3 regions of the Sphingobium sp. B2D3C genome follow, and region 1 is predicted to be linked to each of the others. Evidence: riboswitches for the same ligand, from Rfam matches in the RefSeq annotation. Region 1 holds a riboswitch; each other region holds the start of a gene.

The links. Region 1 has a riboswitch for cyclic di-GMP ahead of M2339_RS11730 (hypothetical protein). Riboswitches for the same ligand answer to the same signal wherever they lie in the genome.
Region 2: linked by a shared signal. The riboswitch ahead of M2339_RS03355 (autotransporter domain-containing protein) and the one ahead of M2339_RS11730 (hypothetical protein) in region 1 are both predicted to bind cyclic di-GMP.
Region 3: linked by a shared signal. The riboswitch ahead of M2339_RS12800 (DUF4402 domain-containing protein) and the one ahead of M2339_RS11730 (hypothetical protein) in region 1 are both predicted to bind cyclic di-GMP.

The regions. Positions count from the first base shown of each region.
Region 1 covers NZ_JAOQOK010000001.1:2,514,535-2,518,739, forward strand. The annotation lists gene M2339_RS11715 (efflux RND transporter periplasmic adaptor subunit) at 1-1,241, opposite strand, end outside; gene M2339_RS11720 (hypothetical protein) at 1,238-1,642, opposite strand; gene M2339_RS11725 (TetR/AcrR family transcriptional regulator) at 1,968-2,570, opposite strand; cyclic di-GMP riboswitch class I at 2,742-2,819, shown strand; gene M2339_RS11730 (hypothetical protein) at 3,022-4,146, shown strand.
Region 2 covers NZ_JAOQOK010000001.1:723,957-728,161, forward strand. The annotation lists gene M2339_RS03350 (pyridoxal phosphate-dependent aminotransferase) at 1-771, shown strand, start outside; cyclic di-GMP riboswitch class I at 1,071-1,145, shown strand; gene M2339_RS03355 (autotransporter domain-containing protein) at 1,336-4,205, shown strand, end outside.
Region 3 covers NZ_JAOQOK010000001.1:2,788,218-2,792,422, forward strand. The annotation lists gene M2339_RS12785 (hypothetical protein) at 1-431, opposite strand, end outside; gene M2339_RS12790 (hypothetical protein) at 448-1,395, opposite strand; gene M2339_RS12795 (hypothetical protein) at 1,430-1,963, opposite strand; gene M2339_RS12800 (DUF4402 domain-containing protein) at 2,022-2,549, opposite strand; cyclic di-GMP riboswitch class I at 2,815-2,891, opposite strand; gene M2339_RS12805 (FAD-dependent monooxygenase) at 3,432-4,205, opposite strand, start outside.

The DNA of each region.
Region 1 (4,205 bases):
TGGCCGGACATCAGCGCGGTCGCGGCGGCAGGCGTCGCGGGCTGCGTCTCGGGCACAATGCGGCCTTTGCGGACCTGCACCTTGCCGCCGGGCATGGCGAGCTGGGTGCCGACGATCACCACCTGATCGGCCGGATCGAGCCCGGCCCGCACGACGCGCAGGCCATCCACGACCGGCCCAAGCTCGATCGGCTTGGCGGCGACGGTGCCATCCTTGCCGACGACGAGCAGCGTCTTGCGCGCCTGATCGGTCTGCACGGCGGTGTCCGGCACCAGCAGCGCGCGGGTCGGCGCGCCGGTGGAGAGGCGCATGTTGCCGAACATGCCCGGCGTCAGGAACAGATCGGGATTTGGCAGCACGGCGCGGGCGCGAATGGTGCCCGAGCGCGGATCAAGGCCGTTATCGGTAAAGTCGAGCTTGCCCTTCCAGCGATAGGCATTTTCGTCCTGCAGCTTGATCTCGACCGGCGTGGCGTCGGCATCGGCATCACGCTTGGTCTTGAGGAACAGCGCTTCGGACCCCTCGAAGGTGAAGTAGATCGGATCGAGCGCGTTGATGGTGGTGAGCAACGTGCCGGATGCGCCCTCTCCCGATGAGGCGAGGTTGCCGGGGTCGATCCGCCGATCCGAGATGCGGCCGCCAATGGGCGCGCGCACGGTGGTGAACTCAAGGTCCAGCGCGCGACTGCGGGCACGGGCCTGCGCACCGGCCAGCGCAGCCGATGCCGCCGAGACGCGGGCGCGAAGACGGTCGACTTCGCTCTTGGAAACGGCTTCTACCGCCACCAGCCGTTCGGCGCGCTCAAGATCGCTGCGGGCCAGCGCCAGATCGCTCTGGGCCGTCGCGACACCAGCGCGCGCCTCGGCCAGCGCGGCCTGGAAGGGGCGCGGATCAATGGTGAAGAGCGGCTGGCCGGCGCGGACCATCTGACCGTCCGTGAAATGCACGGCCGTGATCTGGCCGGAAATGCGCGGACGCACCTCGACCGCGCGGCTCGGCTCGAACCGGCCGACATAATCGTCCCACAGCATAATCTCGCGCGCGAGCGGCGCCGAGACGGTGACGGTGGGCGCCGCCATCGCGGCCTGCGCCGGGGGCGACGGGCGCATCAGCGCGTAACCGCCGGCAATGGCGAGCACCGGCAGCGCCACCCAGGCGGCACGGGTCAGCGAGCGCCGCCGCGTCGTGCCACCTTCGATGGGCGTGGCTTCCGCCGGGCTGAGTTTCTTGAGCATGTTCATGCGCGGTTCCTCCGCTTGATCGACAGACGCAAGGCCCCGATGTGGCGGAGCAGCGTCTCATATTGATGGGTCGTATAGCCGGCCTCGTAAAAGCGACCGAGCTCGGATGGGGCGATGTTGTAGCCATGGTGCCAGCTCAGCACCGCGATGCGCCGCAGCGCTTCGAGGCGCGCGCTCGCCAGCGGCATGGCCCGGCGGAAGCCGAAGACGAGGCGCAGCAGGCGGCCCAGGCGGCTCTCCTCGCGCAGCGAAGACAACCCGTCTTCCCGCGCAAGGCGGACAATCGTCCACTCGACCGGAAGGAGGTGGCCATCCTGCACCTGAAGGCTTGCAGCCTCCGATGCAGTGACACCCGGGACCATCGCCCGTGCCCCGCCATCTCTCAGATCCAGATATGCCATCACCGTGTCTCCTCCTGCTTCCCCGGCAGGCACGACGGGGCAGCCCCGGACAGCCAGTGCTGCCGGGCGCGCGCATCGCGGATGCCAGGGACCGATCCGGGAAAGACGGTGCGCGACCGGCGCGTCCGTCCCGAAACCAGAACCTATGAAATTGCTGTCAAATCAAGTCGGGCAAGCAGAACGCGCCCGGCCAAGCCGCACGCACCCCCATGCCTTCTGTACTGACTGGTATATTAATCGGATATTCAGGCGTCAACCCGGTTTTTTGTACCGACCGATATTTTATTTTGCAGCGCGCAAAATCGGTCTTGGGTCCGAGGGCGCTTCAGCGGCTGGGCCACATCCCCATGGTGGTCTCGGCAACGCGCTCCAGCTCCTCGCGCGTGGTGCCGGAGCCGGCCAAAACCGCCATGCCCTGCAAAACGGCGATGAGATATTTCGTGATCGCTTCCGCATCGGCGGGCCCGACAAACTCGCCCTCGTCGATGGCGCGCTGCATCCGGGCCACCAATGCCCGCTTCACGGTCTCGCCGCGCTTGAGCACTTCCTCACGGATCGATTGCGCTTCCGCGCCACAGGCGGTGACGCTGATCACGCTGAGGCAGCCGGTGGGCTGGCCATTGCCGGCAATCGTGGAGAGTGCGCCATCGAGCAGATGCTGCGCCACGCCGCGCGCGGTGGGCATATCCAGCGCCGGACCGATATAGGCCAGCTTTTCCCGCTCGTAGAGATCGAGCGCCTGGCGGAACAGGGCCTCCTTGTTGCCGAACGCGGCATAGAGACTCGGGCGGGTGATCCCCATCGCGTCCGTCAGTTCGCTGAGCGACGCGCCCTCATAACCCTTTGTCCAGAACACACGCAACGCGGCCGCAAGCGCCTGCTCGCAGCAAAATTCGCGGGGCCGACCCCTGATGGCGGTCTGTTCCATATCGGGCGGTATAGAATTCCTCGACGGGCTTGTCGAGTCCGGTGCGACGAAGGGAGCCAGGACGGTCCCGCTCGATCGGCACGTTCTCCCAAGCATGATAAAAGTTAAGTTCAGACTCTTTTCCATGAACCTTTTCCGGAGCTTGACATTTCAAGCGCAGGATCACTCCGATCCCGATAATGGCAAAGCGGTGGTGACGCCGTGACGCAAAGCTTCCGGCCTTGGGTTCAAGGTAGCGGGGTTGCCGAAGGAGCCGAGGTCGGAGCTGTGTGTGCGTGTCTACGCCTCGCTCTGGCTATGATCGCTCCACACCGCTCCGCGCTACGTGGGCCTGCCATCGGATAGCTCCGTCTCCAGCCCGGCTGCAAGCCTGACAGGAGATGACGCAATGGCTCAGGTTCTTTCCACGACGACATTCCGATCCAACAGAACGTCACGACTATGCCGGGCCATGCCCGCCATAGCCGCCTGCTCCGCGCTCGCCATGCTGCTGAGCGCCTGCGAGACCAGCGGTTATTCCCGCTACGCCAATGTCGGCTCGCCAGCGCCCGGGTCGGGCGGCAGCAGCGATGGCGGCAGCAACAATGGCGGCGGCGGCACTGACACGGGCGGCGGCGGAAATACCGGCGGTGGGAACACCGGCGGCGGAAATACCGGGGGCGGCGGATCGGCCGATGGCGGCGGCGGCACCGGTGGCGGTCTGGCTGGGGGCGTCGTTACGCAGGTCTCCCCGGTTCTGGCGACGGCCGGCAATGCCGTGCTCGGCGTCGCGGATGGCCAGCAAGGCGTGACCACCCCCATCGCCGCTGCCTTGCCAGTCACGCAGCCCGTGACCGGCACGATCACGCGGGTGCTGCAGGATACCGGCACGGTGCTGGTCGATGCCGGCGAAGGCCGCACGTTGCTGCTGCAGGGCGCGCAGGGCGTGGTCGGCGATATCGTGTCCATCGACGTTGGCGGTCGCACCGTAACCAACGGTCTTGATGGCACCGCAGGCGCGATCGGCGTTGGCGTGCTCGGTGACACCCAGCCGACGGGCACGCTCGCATCCGCCGGCGTGCTGAACGCAGGCAATACCGCGCTGGCCACCGTGAACGGCATCGCCGATGTGCGCGTGACCAACATTACGGCGCCCACCGGCGGCATTTCCGACAATCTGCTGAATGTCGCGCTCGGCGGCAATCAGCTGCTGGGGAGCGGCGATCCGGCGCTGGTCAACGCCAATGTGCTGCCGAACGGCGCGTCCCTGCCCGGCGGGGGCACGGGGGCCGTGGGCGGCGTGCTCGGCGCCGTGAGTTCGACCGTTGGGTCTGTCGGCGGCGCCGTGGGCGTGGGCGGTGACGTGTCAGGCGGCGGCGTGCTTGGCGGTGGAACAGCCACGGGCGGCGACGTAAATGGCGGCGTGCTCGGCACGGTCGGTGCCACGGTCGGCTCGGTCGGCGGTGCGCTAGGCGTTGGCGGCAGCGTCGAAGCCGGTGCAGGCGCGGGGGCCGGCACGACGACCAATGGCGGCTTGCTGGCGCCGGTAACCGGCACGCTCAACACGGTCGGCACTTCTCTGGGGCTGGGCCGCTAAACAGCCAAACGGCCTCAAGTCGCCGAACCTCGGCGCAACCTTCCCTCCGGTGCGCGGCG
Region 2 (4,205 bases), 1.8 Mb from region 1:
GTGCGCGCGCTCACCATGACGCCGATCGAGATCGAATGCGGCGAACAGGCGCGCTTTCAACTGACGGCGCGCGCGCTCGCGGCGCTGGATCCGGCACCGCAGGGTGTGATCGTCGCCAGCCCGGCCAACCCCACCGGAACGATCATCGCACCTGCCGAACTGGAGGCGATTGCGCGGCTCTGCAGGGAGCGCGGTATCGCGATCATCTCGGACGAAATCTACCATGGCCTCAGCTACGGCGCGCCTTGCCGCTCGATGGGAGAATTCGCACCGGATGCGATGATCGTCAGCAGCTTCTCCAAATATTACTGCATGCCCGGCTGGCGGCTCGGCTGGCTTTATGTGCCGCGCCCCATGGTCGAGCGAGCACGCGCCTATATGGGCAGCCTGTTCCTGACCGCGCCGTCGGTCAGTCAGCATGCGGCCTTGGCGGCGCTGGACTGCACGCCAGAGCTGGAAGCGCATCGCGCCACTTACGCCCGTAACCGGGACATTCTGCTGGAGGCCTTGCCAGCCCTCGGTCTGCGACGCATCGCGCCGCCGGATGGTGCCTTCTACATCTATGCGGATGTCAGCGACTTTACGGATGATAGCCCGGCGTTCTGTAAGAAGTTGCTCGTTGAGACAGGCCTCGCCACGGGACCGGGGGTCGACCATGATCCGGTCAATGGCCATCGGTTCATCCGGCTGAGCTTTGCGATCACGGAAGCCGAAGTGCGAGAGGCAGTTCGGCGCCTTTCGGCGTGGTTGCCCGACCAGCGACGGCTGTAACGATCACGTCGCGGGCGGGTGGTCCCCAACCATATTTTAGATGAGCGGATTGCAGTGCAATCGATGTCTTGCTTGCGCATCTGTTAACCATGGTTATCGGCTTAACACGGCCGGTATGGCCTCGCTCCAGACCGGCGGCGCGGATTTTCACACGACAAATCAGCTGCATGGCTCCGATCTGCATGCGCATCATCTTGACAAGGCCAGGATTTTTTGTTGCGCTGCCGCTCAGCTAACGTTAATATTCCTCCTGAAGATGACGGCTCGGCCCCACGGGCGTTCCCAAGGGTGTTCGTCGCCTTCGACAAGGGCAAACTGTCGGTAACGGCGGGACGCAAAGCCTCCGGCCCCAATGGGGTAGCGGGGCTACCGGGGGATGAAATAGAGCATTTTCGGATATCGTGTGTAACCTGCTGTGAGAAGGTCATGGGGTTCGTTTGAACCTCAGGCTGCGCTCCCTGTCGTCGCGCTTCGATCCTGTCTCAAATCCCGTTGAACCGCACCTGCATGGCGGTTTGCCCTTCACATCATCTGGGCGGTGGGCCCACACGAGGGGATTTCGTAATGCAGGGCAAGGCAATCAAAACGCGCGGCGCCGTTCGGCAGGCTCTCAAGGCCGGTCTGTTCAGCAGCGTCGGCATTGCGGGGATGTTGGCAGGCGCATCGGCCGCCCACGCCGAGCCTGGCATTTGCCAGGCTGAGGGTGATGTGACCCTGTTTTTCTGCGAACCCTCGTCGGTTAAGGCTCGTATTGAAGGAGGCGATACCAGCCTCACTGTGAACGGCGCACAGGACGAGTGGAGTATCACGGGCGATGGCGTCAGCTATTATACGTGGGACAATACAGTCTCTGGCGACATTACGTCGACGCTGCTCATCACCAATTCCACGATCAGCACCACTGATAATGGCGGCGTAAACGTCAGTTCCAATATCCAGGGTCGGAACGACATCTCGGTCACCTTGGGCCCGGACGTCACAGTCAACAGCGTGGGTGGCAGCGGTGGCATTTGGGTTCGCAACCAGATCGCGGGGGACATCGCGATCGAGAATGGCGCCGCGCTGACGGTCTCAGGCGTGGAAACCAATGGCATCTCTGCCACCACCAACGCAGGATCGGTGAACATCACCAATAGCGGGGCCATCACGGTCCAGCAAACCAACGGGGCTGCAGACTTCACCCAACGGGGAATTTACGCCGACGGCGGTTTCAACGATGCCGAGCCGGTCGAAGTGACCGTGATGAACACTGGCCAGGTGGAGGCCCAGGCGGCGGGTATCCGCGTCGTCAATTACAACGGTTTGGCTAAAATCACGAACAACGCCTACGTTTCTTCGGTGAACAATCAGGCGCTGGTCGGCTGGACGCCGAACGGCGAAGTGGTGATCGACAATCAGGAGCAGGGTGAGGCTATCTCGGCCAACGGCGCGGCGATTCAGGGCGCCTCGCAGATCGGCAATATCACCATCACCAACGCAGGCATTGCGGAGGGCACCACCGGCATTCTTGCCGTCGCCGGCTTCGATGAGGATGCGCCCGGCTCTGGTAAAATCACCATCACCAACAGCGGCATTGTCACCGGCAGAACCAGAAGCGCAGTTCAGGCGCGCACGCCGCTTGGCGATGTGGTCATCAGCAACACCGGCACGCTGCAATCGCTGAGCGAGATCGCAGCTGTCGATGCAGACACGCTCAGCGGAATGGTCCAGATCACCAATTCCGGGTCGATCCTGGGTGAAACCGGTATCGTCACCAACAGCGCGGCGACCACGATCATCAACGCCGGTACCATCGAGGCCTCGCCTTCCTTCGGCCACGCCATTCTGATGGGCGCCGGCGACGTGACGCTGGAGTTGCATGCCGGCTCCAACATCATCGGCCTCGTCGCGGATGCGGATATCGCGAGCGGCACCAATACCCTGGCGCTGGGCGGCGCCATCAATGCGTCATTCGACGCCGGATTGGTCGGCACGCAATATTATGATTTCGATGAGTTCGTGAAGGTAGGGACCGGCACCTGGACGCTCACGGGGACAGGGACGACCGGCTGGACGGTCCGCGAAGGGACGCTGAACGCTGCCAGCAGCGACGCATTCGGTGTGGGTCAGGCCTATGTCGTTGAAGGGGGCGTGCTGGGCGTGGGGGGCTCCACCTATCAGGCGACCCTGGGCTCGCTCACTGTCGGAGAAGCTGGCCTTGTCTCCACCGATGGCGGCGTGCTCGTGCTCGACCAGAGCAGCGACACCGTCTTCGCCGGCACGTTGGTCGGCCAGGGCAGGTTCGTCAAGGCGGGCGAAGGTGCGCTCGCTTTCACCGGCAATGGCGCTCTCTTCAACGGTGCGCTGGATGTCACCGGCGGCGCCTTTGACCTCACGGGCGGTTTCAGCGCCAGCACGGTGACCGTGGGCGGCGCGGAGCTGGCTTCGCTCAATATCAAGGCGGGGGGGCAGCTCAACTCTGTCTCTGCGGCCATTGGCATGAATGGCACCGCGGGGAGCGTTACCGTTGATGGCGGCGCGAGCTGGATCAACTCAAGCCTCATCGAGATCAGCCGCAATCCCAATTCCTCCGGGTCGCTGACCATCACAAATGGCGGCTCGGTCGAAACTGTGAATGGCAGCATTTATATGGGCGCGGGCGGCTCGGTCAGCATCAGTGGTCAGGGTTCGGCGCTCCGTGTCGGTACGCTGCATTCCGAACTGCCGGCCGACTGGGTTTCGGCCGATGGCTGGTTCAGTGCGGATGAGGGCAGCATCTCGGTGACCGACGGTGGTTTGCTGGAGGCTGACGGCAGCTATATCGGCGGAAACGGGTCCGGCACGGCGACGATGATCGTCGACGGTGCCGACACGGTGTGGCGCAACGGCCTCAGCCTGTACATCGGCGGCACCGGCAACGACACCGTTGGCCAGGGCAATGTGACGGTGTCCGGCGGCGCAGAAGTCACGTCCTACACCAGCGCGCTTGGCGTCGACACCGGCTCGAGCGGAACGCTGACGCTGACCGGCGAAGGCACGACCTACAGTGTTCTCGCCCGTAACGGCTACGCCGGCAACATGCGGGTCGGCTACAGCGGCACGGGCACCGCCACGGTTTCCAACGGCGCCCTGCTGTCGGTAGCCGCCCTGATCGATGTGGCGAGCCAGGAGGGCAGCAGCGGTACGCTGACCATAGAGGCGGGCGGCCGCGTCACCGGCGAATCCCTGCGAATCGGTGGGGCTCAGTCCGCTGTCGGCAGCGTCAGCGTCGATGGAGCAGGCTCCACGCTTGAGATCGGCAGCGGTCGCATCGGTATCGGCATCTCTGGCGAGGGCACGCTCATGGTCAGCAATGGCGCCTCGGCGAGTTCGCAAGGTGCGATCATTGGCTGGGAGTCCACCGGTCAGGGCACGGCCATCGTGAGCGGCGCGGGCAGCACGTGGACCAATGACGG
Region 3 (4,205 bases), 270 kb from region 1:
TCCAGATTGAGCGTCAATTCCGACACATCCAATGTCATTCGCACCGGGAGCAGCCGTTCCATCAGGGAAACGGTCAGGTAGATGTCGCCGCTGTCTTGCAGCGCGTCACCCGGCTTCAGAATGATGCGCGCCGTGCCCGCCCGCGCCTCACCCAACGCAATATCAAGGAAGATGGACTGGCGAGCCTGGCCCACCTGCCCCGTCAATCTCCCATCTGCCGGTGAAACCTGAACATCCAGATCGAGAAGGCGCGTCAGCGCGCCGACGGGGATGAGAACGATATCGTCGCCCACCTGAAGTGCGGGAAGCGCATCCGATAAAGATGCCCGGTCAAGGACAACCTCAAGCAGCAAAAGTTGATTATCGTCAGCGGCCAGTTCGCCGCTGTCCGCCCAAAGAGGAGTAGGCTGAGCAGTGGCGATCATGAGCATCAGTCCAATCCACAGGCTACGGCAAGGAGATCTGGCTCTGCGCAAGTATCTTCCCCGGAGCTGTGTCTTGGTCGGTGAACACGACGCTGATTTGCTCGCCTCGCTGCGGATGAGAGCGCAGAGCGATCTTCACCTGTCGCCGCTCTATCTCAGGATAGACACCGATCCCGCGCACGACACCTAAGGGTTCGTCCTCACGGCGCGCCTTCGCCTTCCGGATTTCGATATCGCCGAAAAGGGAGTTCGGCCCACGCCTCACAAGATCAAAAGTGACGACCGGCGTAGGGCTGTTCAGCTCAGACCCCGGCCCAGGGCTCTCCATCGTGAACCGTGTGTTTTCGATCGCGGCCTCAACCTGGGGCGTGCCGATGCGCACGATCACAGGGATGGAAATCCCAAGAACAGATGCGATGCGGAACGAAACAGCACCGGGCTCAGCATTCGCAGCCTGATCGGCGGTTAGGCCCGTGTCAGGTGGCGGCACCGCCGTCACCGTCAGATGCGTGCGATATTCGCCGGCGGGCCAGTCGCCGGTGCCACCTGCACGAAGACGGATTGTCTGCCCCGTCCCCGGCTTGAGCAGCACGCGTCTGGGCGTCACCAGCATCATGGAACGCGCGGATTGAAGCTTGGCACTGAGGTCTCTCACCTCCGGCGCGCCGTCTGCTTCATCCGTCGGGCGGATCTGGCCGGTGGGCAACATGACCCGGTCGACAAAGCTGATGTCATATACCCCGGCGGCGGTGCCCTGGTTGAAGAGGAATATGCTCGCCGTCCGCCCCAGCCTATCAAAGGTGATCCGCTTTGGATTGATGTTGAGGCTGGCGCTCCCGCCGGCCTGCTCTGTCGTCGCAGGCTGGGCAGAAGAGGAAGTGCAAAAAGCGGATGGGAAGGCGCCAGCGACCAACGCGATAGCGATAGCGATGCTCTTGCGTTGGTTCGCAGATCGCGTGAGACGCTTCACGACGCCTGGGAGAGTCATCACCGGCGTCTCTCGCTCATTCATATTGCGCCAGGACCAGCAAAGGCCCGCCGTCGGGCCCGTAGCTGTCGCGCAGCGCTTTCAAAAGAAATGGAGGAACAGACAGAAGGCCATCGCCGCTCAGCCGGCCCATGAGGACATCCTCGAATCCCGAGGGACCGGCTTCAAAGGACGGGAAATTATCATCGCTCAGCGTCGCAATCGGTGCCCTAAGCGAACCCCCTGCGCCTGGCTGGACGAATGCTTGCGAGACCAGGAGAGAAAACGTCTGGTTGCTGCCCCCGGCGATTTGAATAGGAGCGGCCATGGAAAGCCCGGCGTTTTGGTCGCTCTCGTTTGACTGCGGCCCTGGCGACAAGATCATGACCCGGAGGCTCGACTGAAGAACCAGCACCGGCTGCAGGACAATGTCCTTCGCCGATTGCGTAATCGAAGCCGGCTCCACGATCGAAACCTGGCCTTTCGCGGTCGCTTCCGCTGCGTTCACCTGTGAGGCTGCAAGCGCCGCGCAAAGGCACAGCGCTCCCAGCGCAGGAGCGGTCGCCAGCAACAGGCGCGCTCCCATCCGGATGGATGATGAGACCGTCACGAGACGCTCCTGTCACAGGTCAGTTGTAGGCGACGGTCGCCGTGAAGGTGCCCGAGTAATTGCCAGAGGCCTGCGTATTGGGCAGGGAGAAGCTACCGCCGACGCCGAAGGTCGCGGTGCCAGCCGTGCCGATGGAGCTGGACAATGTGCCTGTTGCGGCACTCGGCGTCAGCGTGACGGTGATCGTGCCGCCGGGCGTACCGGTCATGGAGAAGCTGGCGGGCACCGAAATCGAGAAGGTCTGCCCCCCTTCACCCGAGACCGTATAGGCTGCGCGTGACGTCGTGCCGCCAGCGGCAACGGCATCGCCGGAACCAGACAGGCTGCGATTGCCCGTCGAGGCATCGACAGTGACCGTGTTGGTCCCTGCTACCGAGGGTTTCACGATAGTGCCGAACGCAAGGTCGCTGGTTTTTGCGATCGAGATCGGCTGAACGATCCGGGCTGTACCCGTGGTCGACACAGATGCTGAGGATTGAGCGTAGCTTGCCGCCGGGATGGAACCCAGAAGCGCAATTGTCGCGATAGACTTCAAGTTCACGAACATGACGATGTCTTTCTTTTACTTGATATGCACATGAATTTAATCGGAAAATATCAGACCCCACCCGCCTTGGAGGCCCTCGGGCGGCAGCGTTTCGCGGGTCTTGGGATTACAAGCGGGTGCATCTGGCGAGCCAGTCGCAAGCAACTGGATCACGTGATGATCGGTAAGGGTGCTTGCTGACCGTCGCCAAAGACGGGCCGTTGCCCGATGAGGGCGGAAAGGATCTGGAAGGCGCGAGGACGACAGGTCCACAATAGTTCTCCGTTTCGGTAACCCCGCTATCCCTGTGAGGGACCGGAGGCTTTGCGTCCCATCGTCGCCGATGGTTTGCCGTTTCGACCGAGAATCTCGGGCGCTATTAGGTAAATTTTGATTTAACTATTATACGCTACACAGTCAACGCCTATGTGGTGAACGACCAGATGGAGAATTGTGCGACTACTCCCATGTTGAACCGCCGATCGAGCAGCCCGATTAGGAGAGCGTTTGTTTTCAATGAAATAAACGCGAGGTTTGGATCATCAGAGCCTAAGCAACACGCCAAGAACTTCGCGGACTGAAGCGAACCGACGATGCGGTTAGCTCGCGCCAAACCGAATTCCATGAGGATGTATTTCGTTGCCGTCGCTATGATCCCGACGAATTACACATCCGGGCTAAATGCCAAGGCCCGCCTCGCGAAAAGCGCCGCTTGGGCTCCTCTCCCCTCGCTTCGCTTGTCAGGGCGTGGAGCGCGCGACGCGGCCAAGCGTCGGCCGTCATCGAAGCGCTTCTGCGGTGGGGCGCTGCCTCAGGATGTCGGCGCAATGCCGGAGAGCAACGAAAGGCAGGCTTGAAAAGGTCTTCGTGCTACCGACCCACCGCTATGTCAGAGCAACCGCCTCAACCGGCAGAGCGCACGAAGTTCTGGCTGATCTGCTGGCCGGACCGGGCCAGTCTGCGCACCTCGGGCAGCCGAGACGCTTCATATCGCATGAGCGCGGCATTCGGGTCGGTCCGCAAGGCCGCCGGGTCGAGGCAGCGCGCGAGGGTGAGAGCATCTTGCGCGGCGGTTGCAAAGCCATTGCCCGTCATCGGCGTGCAGACATGGGCAGCGTCGCCAACCAGACACATGCGGCCGGCGACGAGCCGATCGGGATAATATTCCACGACCGGTGTGCCGAGCACCGCTTTGCGGGCGATGCATTCCAGGATCGCGTCGCGCCAAGGCGATGGCCAGTGCCGGCGCGCCAAGGCGGCCAGCTCGTCGAACAGCGCATCCGGCATGTCATTGGGGCGCAGCGAATGCCGCACCAGCGGGCCCTCGACCGCCCCTGTGCTGCGGAGGATTGCGTTATGTCCGGCGTCGTACCAGCCCCAGCCGACCCGGCGGTGGCCCCGCTCCGGACTGCCATCGGCGGCTGTCAGCGGAAAGCCGAGAAGCACATAGGGCCCGGATTCGAGAAACTCCAGATTGGGCGGATAGCGGACAGACAACGCCGACTCTTCGGCAAAGCCGACCCAGGCCAGATACTCCGCGAAGACGGCATCCGGGCGCTCCGGACTGACCTGCCGCCGCACGACGCTCTGATAGCCGTCCGCGCCGACCAGCACCTTGCCGTCGAACCGCCGACCATCGGCGGTCCTTGCCCAGGCCCGATCCTCCGCCTCTCCCGT